One region of the Neisseria polysaccharea genome, then DNA from elsewhere that is predicted to be linked to it. Evidence: predicted binding sites of a transcription regulator. Region 1 holds the regulator's gene; the other holds the start of a gene.
What was found. Region 1 encodes FNR, which switches genes on or off when oxygen is low (the NO sensors DNR and NnrR bind a similar motif). Its sites were predicted from a motif close to TTGATNNNNATCAA; they were not measured.

Region 1 (4,680 bases):
ATTAGAGTTTGATACGTAAACCTATTCTCTTATACAGAAGAGGAATCCAACCCTACCCATCGGCAAGATGCTTTTAAAGCTTATTGTTGGGTGTGAACATGAGCCGGAGCAACCTGACGGGTTACGATGCTGCGGATTTTCACGTCAACACGGCGGTCAGGTTCGATACATGCAATCAGAGCCTCACGTTTCTTGGCTTTAGAGGCTTTTGCACCCAGTTTGGCAACTTCAGCTTCACAAACTTGAGTCATTTGCGCTTGAGATTCGCCCAAGCCGACAGCAGAAGTTTTAGAGGCAGGCACACCGTTGCTGACCAGGTAGTTTGCCACTACGTTGGCGCGACGCTCGGACAGAGTCTGGTTGTATTTTTCAGAACCCATGAAGTCGGTATGACCTTCAACACGTACGGATTGTACGTTGGTTTGACCCAGGCGTTGGGCCAATACTTTCAGGTTGTCTTGGGCTTCGGCACGCAGTACGTCTTTGTCGAAACCGAACAGGGTTTTGGCAGACAGAGAAACGGTTTCGTCAACATATTGCGGAGCCTGCTCTACAACAGCAACAGGAGCCGGTTCAACTGCATCGCCACACTCTACACGACCTTGGGTTGCTTTGTCGAAGTAGGTGTTTTTCCAGCATTCGCCGTAGTTGTTGCGTACGACTTCTTGTGATTGGCCGCTCACGGTATAACCGTGGATATGGGCTTCGCTCGCCATAGCAGTGCCGGAAGCGAGCAATGCAACGAATAATGCGCTTAATTTCAGCTGTTTGGTCATTTTATTCCCTCATTAAATTTGTACAGCAGATACAGAAGCAACTGCTGAATTGCCAACATACAGGCCGCTGTAGAAACATGGCGGCAAATCGGATATTTCAGTCTCCACTATAAAGAAGCAGGGGGCGGACTGTCAATACTCAACGCCTGAAAACAACCGTAAAACAGCCTGTTTCCTGATAGTCTATCATGCCGAAAAATCAATTCCGTGTCATTACTTTAGGGGGATTTTTTCCATATCGCACGATTGCCGTTGCACAAAAACAACAAACACAACGGCAAAGCCCCATACCGTAACGGCAAGAAAATATGATAAATTATAAACAATGTTCAGCCACCCGACACAGACCCACACCGACCCGCCATGAAATTACAACAATTGAAATACGCCTTAGAAGTTTACCGGCACAACCTGAACGTTTCCGAAGCGGCCGAAGCCTTATTCACATCACAACCCGGCATCTCCAAACAAATCAAATTGCTGGAAGAAGAAATCGGCATTCAGATTTTTATCCGCAGCGGCAAGCGCGTGGTTTCGGTCTCGCAGCCGGGCAAGGTGGTTTTGGATATTGCAGAACGTATTTTGCGCGATGTTCAGAACATTAAAAATATCGGCAGCGAGTTTACCGGACACGACAGCGGCTCGCTGACGGTTGCTACGACGCATACTCAGGCGCGTTATGCCCTACCGTTGATTGTTGCCGATTTCGTGAAACGCTACCCGAAAGTCAATCTGACCATCAAACAGGGAAGCCCTGCCGCCATCGCACGTATGGTTACCTCAGGCGAGGCGGATTTGGCGATTGTTACGGAACGTATAGACGACCACCCCGAATTGGGAAGACTTTCCTGCTACGACTGGACACACGCGGTGATTGTGCCGAACGACCATCCGCTGCTCGAATGCAGGAATCCCCTCCGTATTGAAGATTTGGCGGGGTTTCCGCTGATTACTTATGAATTTGCATTCAATGCGGGCAGCAGCATCGCGCGAGCATTCGCCAAAGCCCGTTTGGAACGGCCGGATGTCGCATTGACGGCGGCGGATACGGACGTATTGAAGACTTATGTGCGCTTGGGTTTAGGCGTGGGACTGATGGCGAAAATGGCGTACAACCCGGATACGGACGGCGATTTGCAGCTTGTGGATGCGGCACACCTGTTCGAGCCGTCGCCGACGTGGATTGCTTTGCGCAGCGATACTTATTTGCGCGGATATGCCTACGACTTTATCCAAGCGTTTGCGCCGCACCTGACACGCGAGAAGGTGGATAGGATTCTGTACACGCCCATCAGCGAGGATTTTTCGATTTAGGCGGCTGCCGGTTTTCAGACGGCACTTTGCGGCAGATACAACAAACAGGACAGATGTTTTCGTCTGCCCTGTGTTTATTGAGAATGCCGTCTGAAATGTTCGTACGGGTTAATCAAATGGCGTGCGAACAACCGGATACCATCTTCTTCAGCACCTGCAGATTGAGGATCTTGATGTGTTTGTGTTCGACGGAAATCAATCCTTCCTGATGGAACTTGGATAATGTGCGGCTGACGGTTTCAAGTTTCAGCCCGAGATAACTGCCGATTTCTTCGCGGGACATTCTTAAGATGAAGTCGTTGGCAGCAAAACCTCGGGAATAAAGGCGTTGGGAAAGGTTCAGCAGGAAGGCGGCAATCCGCTCTTCGGCGCGCATATTGCCCAACAGCAGCATAACACCTTGGTCGCGCACGATTTCACGACTCATCATACGGAAGAAGTGTGTACGCAGGCTGGGGATATTCTGCCCCAGTTCTTCGATGTGGGTAAACGGCAGTTCGCACACTTCGCTGTCTTCCAAGGCGACCGCATCGCAACTGTGTACATGGGAACAGATGCCGTCCATGCCGATGAGTTCGCCCGACATAAAGAAACCCGTTACCTGATCGCGGCCGTCCTGACTGGCGACGGTTGTTTTGAAGAAGCCCGAACGGATGGCAAAGAGCGAAGTAAAGGCTTCGCCGGCACGGAACAGGTATTCGCCTTTTTTCAGGCGGCGGCTTTGGCGGATGACGGCATCGAGTTGGCTGAACTCGTTAGGCAGCAATCCGACAGGCAGGCAGAGTTCCCGCAAAGAACAGGAAGAACACAAGGTTTTCATCTGATGTGTAGTATTATGCGAAGCCATACCGTACCTTTTCGTGTGTTTTGCCCCATCCCGATTATGTGCTTGTTGACACATATCAAGACAGGTTTATCATACTGTGGCATTCTACCAAACTATCCAAAATTTGACTAACATCATAAAACCACACACACCATGAAAATCATTCAGATACAGAACAATCACAATGTAAACGATGACCGCCCCGAGTTTGACCGCGCACTGATTGCCAGCCTGCCCGCCAGCGGCCCGCGCTATACCTCCTACCCTACCGCCGACCGTTTCCACGACGGTTTCCGCGAAGGCGAATATATCAAAGCTTTACATTTGCGCGGTATGGGTGCGTTAAATAAACCGCTTTCCCTTTACATTCACATTCCGTTCTGCAACACCATCTGCTACTACTGCGGCTGTAATAAAATCATTACCAAAGACAAGAGCCGCGCCGATGCCTATATCGAATACCTTGAAAAAGAAATGGAGCTGCTTGCCCCGCATTTAAACGGAAAACACCAGCTTGCCCAACTCCACTTCGGCGGCGGTACGCCAACCTTCTTGAGCGACGACCAAATTGAACGTGTTTTCCGCATGATCCGCAAACATTTCGAGTTGATCCCCACCGGCGAATACTCCATCGAAATTGACCCGCGCAAAGTCAGCCGGGATACCGTCCTCATGCTTGGCAGACTCGGTTTCAACCGTATGAGTGTCGGCATTCAGGATTTCGACCCCAAAGTGCAGGCGGCGGTCAACCGCATCCAAAGCTACGAAGAAACCAAAGAAGTCATCGATGCCGCCCGTGAGGCAGGGTTCAAATCCGTCAGCGTCGATTTGATTTACGGCCTGCCGCACCAAACTTCGGAAAGCATCAAAACCACCATCGATACCGTTTTGTCGCTCGCCCCCGACCGCCTCGCCCTTTATCACTACGCCCACCTGCCGCACGTGTTCAAACCGCAACGCCGCATCGATACCGCCGCCGTCCCCGACAGCGAAGAGAAGCTCGATATGCTGCAATACTGCGTCCAAACCCTGACAGAACGCGGTTACGTCTTCATCGGCATGGACCATTTCGCCAAACCTGACGACGAACTCTCCATCGCCCTCGAAAAAGGATTGCTGCAACGCAATTTCCAAGGTTATTCGACCTATGCGGATTGCGACCTGGTTGCCATCGGCGTGTCGTCCATCGGTAAAATCGGCAATACCTACTCCCAAAACGAACGCGACATCGATGCCTACTATGCCGCTATCGACGAAGGCAGACTGCCCGTTATGCGCGGTTATCAGCTCAATCAGGACGATATCCTGCGCCGCAATATTATTCAGGATTTGATGTGCCGTTTCGCGCTCGACTACCGCGTTTACGAAGACATATCCGGCACTCCGTTCGACCGTTACTTCAAAGACGAACTCGCCGATTTGGAAAAACTTGCAGATTTGGGACTCGTCAGCCTGAACAAGCAGGGGCTGACCGTTACCCCGAAGGGTCGCTTCCTCATCCGCAACATCGCTATGGTGTTCGACTACCACTTGCGCCACAAGGAAACCAAGGCGAAATATTCGCAAACGGTGTGATTGCGGCTAACGTACAAATGTCGTCTGAAAGGCTTTTTCAGACGACATTTTGCTGCCGGCAGGATAAGTGTTTTCAAGAACAGGCGGCGGCATATCATAACGTTCCGCACCTTTGTATCCGACCGTTCCGAAACCAAGATACCAAACGGCATATCCCGACAGAACAGATTGTGCATAAGGCACAAGCCC
Region 2 (4,680 bases), on a different contig from region 1:
TTTTAATATAAGTTTACAAAAGAAAACAATCTGCCGGCATTCACGCGTAATGTGGTCGGGCAGATGTTCAGACGGCATTATAACGGCTTTTAAATGCAAATGTTTTGAAAAGGAGCAGGTTGTGAATACGGTTTTGCTAAAACCTCTTAATTAATATAAATGTCTGAATTTTAAGTTTCTTGAGACAATATAATCAGTACTGGCTCTATCTATATAACCAGTAGCTTCTTTTACTTCAATATTATCTACATTACCGTATATTACAGGTAGCGACCCATAAATGATAAATTTATTCCCCAAAATTTTTTTACTAATTGATATATCATCTTCCATAAGTAATTCAGCGTAATTTTTAGCTCTTACTTGAAATCTAAACAATATTTTTCCTGCGTAAATTCTCGCATATGTGGGAGAGTTTATACCATAATCTTTGTATAGATGAACAATAGAAATACATTGTTTATCTATGCAATAATAAGCTACTTTTTGTTGGTCAAGATAACGGCAATATATGTAATACATACTGCAAAGTATTACCACTAATAATGTAAAACTTGTTCTTAGGATACATATTTTGCGATAACGTATCTTACCCTGCGCTTGCTCAAATTCGGTGGTATAATTTTTCTTAATAAAATTAATACATTCTTTTAATTTTTCTGTAAAAATTTTTGTTGATATCACAGAAACAATTTCATCAGTTAGCAAGCTATCTATTTGTACTATGTCGCCATTAATAATGACCCCAAAATTTTCTCTATATTGATAAATTTCTTCTTGTGATGATGCATTTTCTTGTATTTCTTTTAATAAAGATTCTGACATTTTTAATAAATGCAAAACTCCTACTCCACCATCATCCATTAAAAAACTACCTAGCCAAGCTAAATTATCATTAGTTTCAAAAACACCAAACCTATCATTACTTCCATCTTTGAAAAAATCTTTAGTAAATATTAAACTCATACTTATTTCTTATTAATTTACATTTTAGGATAAACAGTAATATTTGGTTCTAAATAACCTTCAACTTTTACACCATTTGGTGTAATGCCTTTCCATATTCGAGTAGGTTTTCCACCGCGCAATTCTATACTAATTGTTTTATTTGCAAATGCATGTTCAACTTCATTTTTGATGCGAGCACCATCCCATGATTTTGGAAACATTGTTGAAATTCCACCATTGTTTGTTTTTGGAACCCATCTTCTGGTATATACCATATACTACAAAAAATATCGGAATAAGCATTAGTAATAAAAATGAAAAAAATAACTAAATTATTAACGAATTCCATTAAATAGCTCTCCGATACTTGGTATATTATTAGGAATCATATATTTTATGTTATTTTTTATCCGTATCCTTTTTTGTCCTAAATCATAACCATAGTTTGTTCAAATGCCGTCTGAATCCTGTTTCAGACGGCATTGCTTATTTTTGCCCGCGATGTGTTCCACCGCCGCCTGTGCGCAATACAGTCCGAACGAAGCGGTAACGAGCATACTTGCACCATAGCCCGCGCATGACAAGCCCTGAGGCGCGGCATCGGCAGAACACGCCGCACCCGATTGCGGCGGTGTGATGTTTTCGGTTGAGAACACGCACGGCACGCGCATTTTTTCCTTAGTATCGCGGCTGAAGCCGTAGCGTTTCCGCAAGGTATAGCGCAGGTTGGCAAGCAGGGGGTCGTGGGTGGTGCGGCTTAAGTCGGCGGTTTGGATCAGGGCGGGGTTTTTCTGTCCGCCCGCGCCGCCGCTGATGATAAAAGGCTGACGGTTTTTCACAAAATAAGCCGCCATTGCCGCTTTGACGCGCACTTGGTCGATTGCGTCGATGACGAAATCAAAACCTTTTCCGAAGTATTCCGGCAAATTGTCTTCGGTAACGAAATCTTCAATTTCAAATACTTCGCATTGCGGATTGATTTGTGTAATACGTTCGCGCAAGGCGGTAACTTTTGCTTTGCCGAAGTCGCCGGTCAGGGCGTGCAGCTGGCGGTTGACATTCGATTCGGCAACGTTGTCCAAATCAATCAAAGTCAAACGTCCGATGCCCGTCCGCGCCAAAGCCTCGACCGCCCACGAGCCGACACCGCCCACGCCGATTACGCAGACGTGTGCCTGTGAAAAGTGCGCCAAGGCAGAGTCTCCGTAGAGTCTGGCGATGCCGCCGAAGCGTCGCGAAGAGGTCAAAGCGTTGTCGGACATGGTCGAATCCTGCAAGATTGCGTCAAATCAAAAAGTGAACGAAAGCCGGCAAAAAATGCCTGACTGCACGGAAGCGGCATATTATACTGGAAAGCGGTCAGGCTGTTCGGCTGTTGTATAAAGCCCGACGGCGGGTCTATAATGAAACGGCGCAAACTGTCTCTGCGCCCATCCGACAAGACGGCACCGCGAGGCGGTGCAAAAGGAGAATACGATATGTACAAACATCTGGTCGTTGCCGTTGACGGCAGTGAAACTTCCATCAATGCCCTGAAACATGCCGCCGAACTTGCAGGAATCAACAGCGCGCGCTTGACTTTGGTGCACGTTGCCAATCCTGCCGAATATATGGCGCTTGCCCCTGAATTTTTGCAACACGAGAGTTACGAGGCAGCCGCCATTGCACAAGGTAACGAGGTTTTGGATGCCGCCGAGCGCACCGCCCGGGAACTGGGTGTGGAAAATACCGTTAAACACCTGCTGGTTGCCAATAAGGGTGCGCGCGAAATGGCGCAGGATTTGGTCGATTATGCCGATGAAAACGGTGCCGACCTGCTGGTGTTGGGCACGCACGGGCGCACCGGCCTGATGCACCTTTTGATGGGCAGTTTCGCCGAAACGGTAATGCGCCAAAGCCACCTGCCGCTTTTGATTATCCGCAGCAAAGCCGAAGAGGCGTAGAAATTTTCAGTTTGAAGGCCTTAAATGTGATTTTTCATATTTAAGGCTTTTTAATTTATCTGTTTTTAACGGGAGGGCAGTATGCCTGATTACATCCGCACCTCACGCGCCGCCGACAGCCTGCGCGATATCAAAATCACCCCTCATTTCCTGCCGCATACGGACGGTTCGTGCCTTATTGAATGCGGCAACACCAAAGTCATCTGCACAGCCTCCATAGACGAAAACGTCCCGCCGTTTTTGCGCGGTAAAAACCAAGGCTGGGTAACGGCGGAATACGGGATGCTGCCCGCCTCAACCGCTTCGCGTATGCGCCGCGAAGCTTCGGCAGGCAAACAGTCGGGACGCACACAAGAAATCCAACGCCTTATCGGACGGTCGCTGCGCGCGGTCGTGGATATGGAAAAACTCGGCGAACGCCAAATTTTGATTGACTGCGACGTGATTCAGGCAGACGGCGGCACGCGCACGGCTTCGATTACCGGTGCGTTTGTCGCGCTGCAAATCGCCGTCGGCAAACTGGTTTCAGACGGCATATTGACCGAAAACCCCATCCGCGAAGCCGTTGCCGCCGTATCCGCAGGCGTAGTGAACGGCGTGCCGCTTTTGGATTTGGATTATCCCGAAGACTCCGGTTGCGACAGTGATGTGAATATCGTGATGACCGCATCGGGAAAAATTATCGAAATACAGGGAACGGCGGAAGGCGCGCCATTCAGTTTGGAAGAATTGGGCAAACTGATCGGACTGGCGGAAAAAGGCATAAGAGAGCTGGTGCGATATCAGAAAGCTGCTTTGAATATTTGACATAGTATTTTTAGAAGAATACGACCATCCGGGAATAGTGTGGGGTTTCCGGATGGTTTTCTTTATTTGTCTTGTTTGCCTGTCAGGCCGTACAGAAGCATACCTAATATGGTCTCCAGTAATTTGTCTGGTTTGTTTGAATACAAGGTTGTCAAGGTGGGATGACGCATCAATATATCCGCTTGACGGATGAACAGGTCGATGAGTTCTACCGGCAAATCGGGCTGTATCAGGCGGCGTTGTTGCAAGGTGTGGAAGAAACCGCGCATAAAGGCGTATTTTTCTTCGTTCAATTCGTGGAAAAACCGCTCCAGCTCTAAATCGGTATTCTCCTCGATGTCGCGCAGGAAGTCGGCTGAATAAAGCTCGTCGAACGATTGCCGTTGCAGGGAGAATACGGCTTCGGCGGCTTCGTGCAGGCTGCATTGCCGTGCGAGCAGTGCCTCAAATTCGGCACGGACGCGGTTTTTCTGCTCGGTAACGATTTCTTGCAAGAGCGCGTTTTTGCCGCTGTAATATTTGTAAAAGGTAACGCGGCTGACGGTGGCCTCGGCGCAGATGCCGCTCACGGATACGGCGGAAAAGCCGTGTTCGCGGAACAGGCGGCGGGCGGTTTCGATGATGGTTTGTTGTTTACTGGTAGTCATATAGGCAGAAGGGATTTGATTTTTTTTATAAAAGGTGGTTATTGAAATGATTTGAAAGTCGGATGCTTCATAATATATGGTTGCCCATTATATTTTCCTACGGTAGCAACAAAAACAGCAAGTTGATTTTAATGATAAACACTTGCATTTCTATTTTTTATTTCTTATACTTTACATTAATAGTTCGTTTTATGTAAATCTGTAAATAATAGATATTTACATACTGCCGGAGCGGTTGGATTGCTTGATGTTCAATCCGCTCCAACGTATGCCGTCTGAAAGGATAAGGAAATGCAGAAACCTACCCTCCGCCGCCTGCCGCTGCTGCTTGCCGC

Region 2: RDY34_RS00385 (universal stress protein) is a predicted target of FNR. The motif match lies at 2,228-2,241, and genes of this name have one in related genera.

Annotation. Positions count from the first base shown of each region.
Region 1 is NZ_CAUJNZ010000007.1:92,721-97,400, reverse strand. It holds gene RDY34_RS06065 (OmpA family protein) at 81-776, opposite strand; gene RDY34_RS06060 (CysB family HTH-type transcriptional regulator) at 1,140-2,090, shown strand; gene fnr (fumarate/nitrate reduction transcriptional regulator Fnr) at 2,203-2,937, opposite strand; gene hemN (oxygen-independent coproporphyrinogen III oxidase) at 3,070-4,491, shown strand; gene RDY34_RS06045 (hypothetical protein) at 4,498-4,680, opposite strand, start outside.
Region 2 is NZ_CAUJNZ010000001.1:81,557-86,236, forward strand. It holds partial or broken gene RDY34_RS00370 (hypothetical protein) at 151-591, opposite strand; gene RDY34_RS00375 (EndoU domain-containing protein) at 984-1,169, opposite strand; gene RDY34_RS00380 (tRNA threonylcarbamoyladenosine dehydratase) at 1,398-2,210, opposite strand; gene RDY34_RS00385 (universal stress protein) at 2,427-2,891, shown strand; gene rph (ribonuclease PH) at 2,973-3,698, shown strand; gene RDY34_RS00395 (TetR/AcrR family transcriptional regulator) at 3,761-4,345, opposite strand; gene RDY34_RS00400 (TonB-dependent receptor) at 4,637-4,680, shown strand, end outside.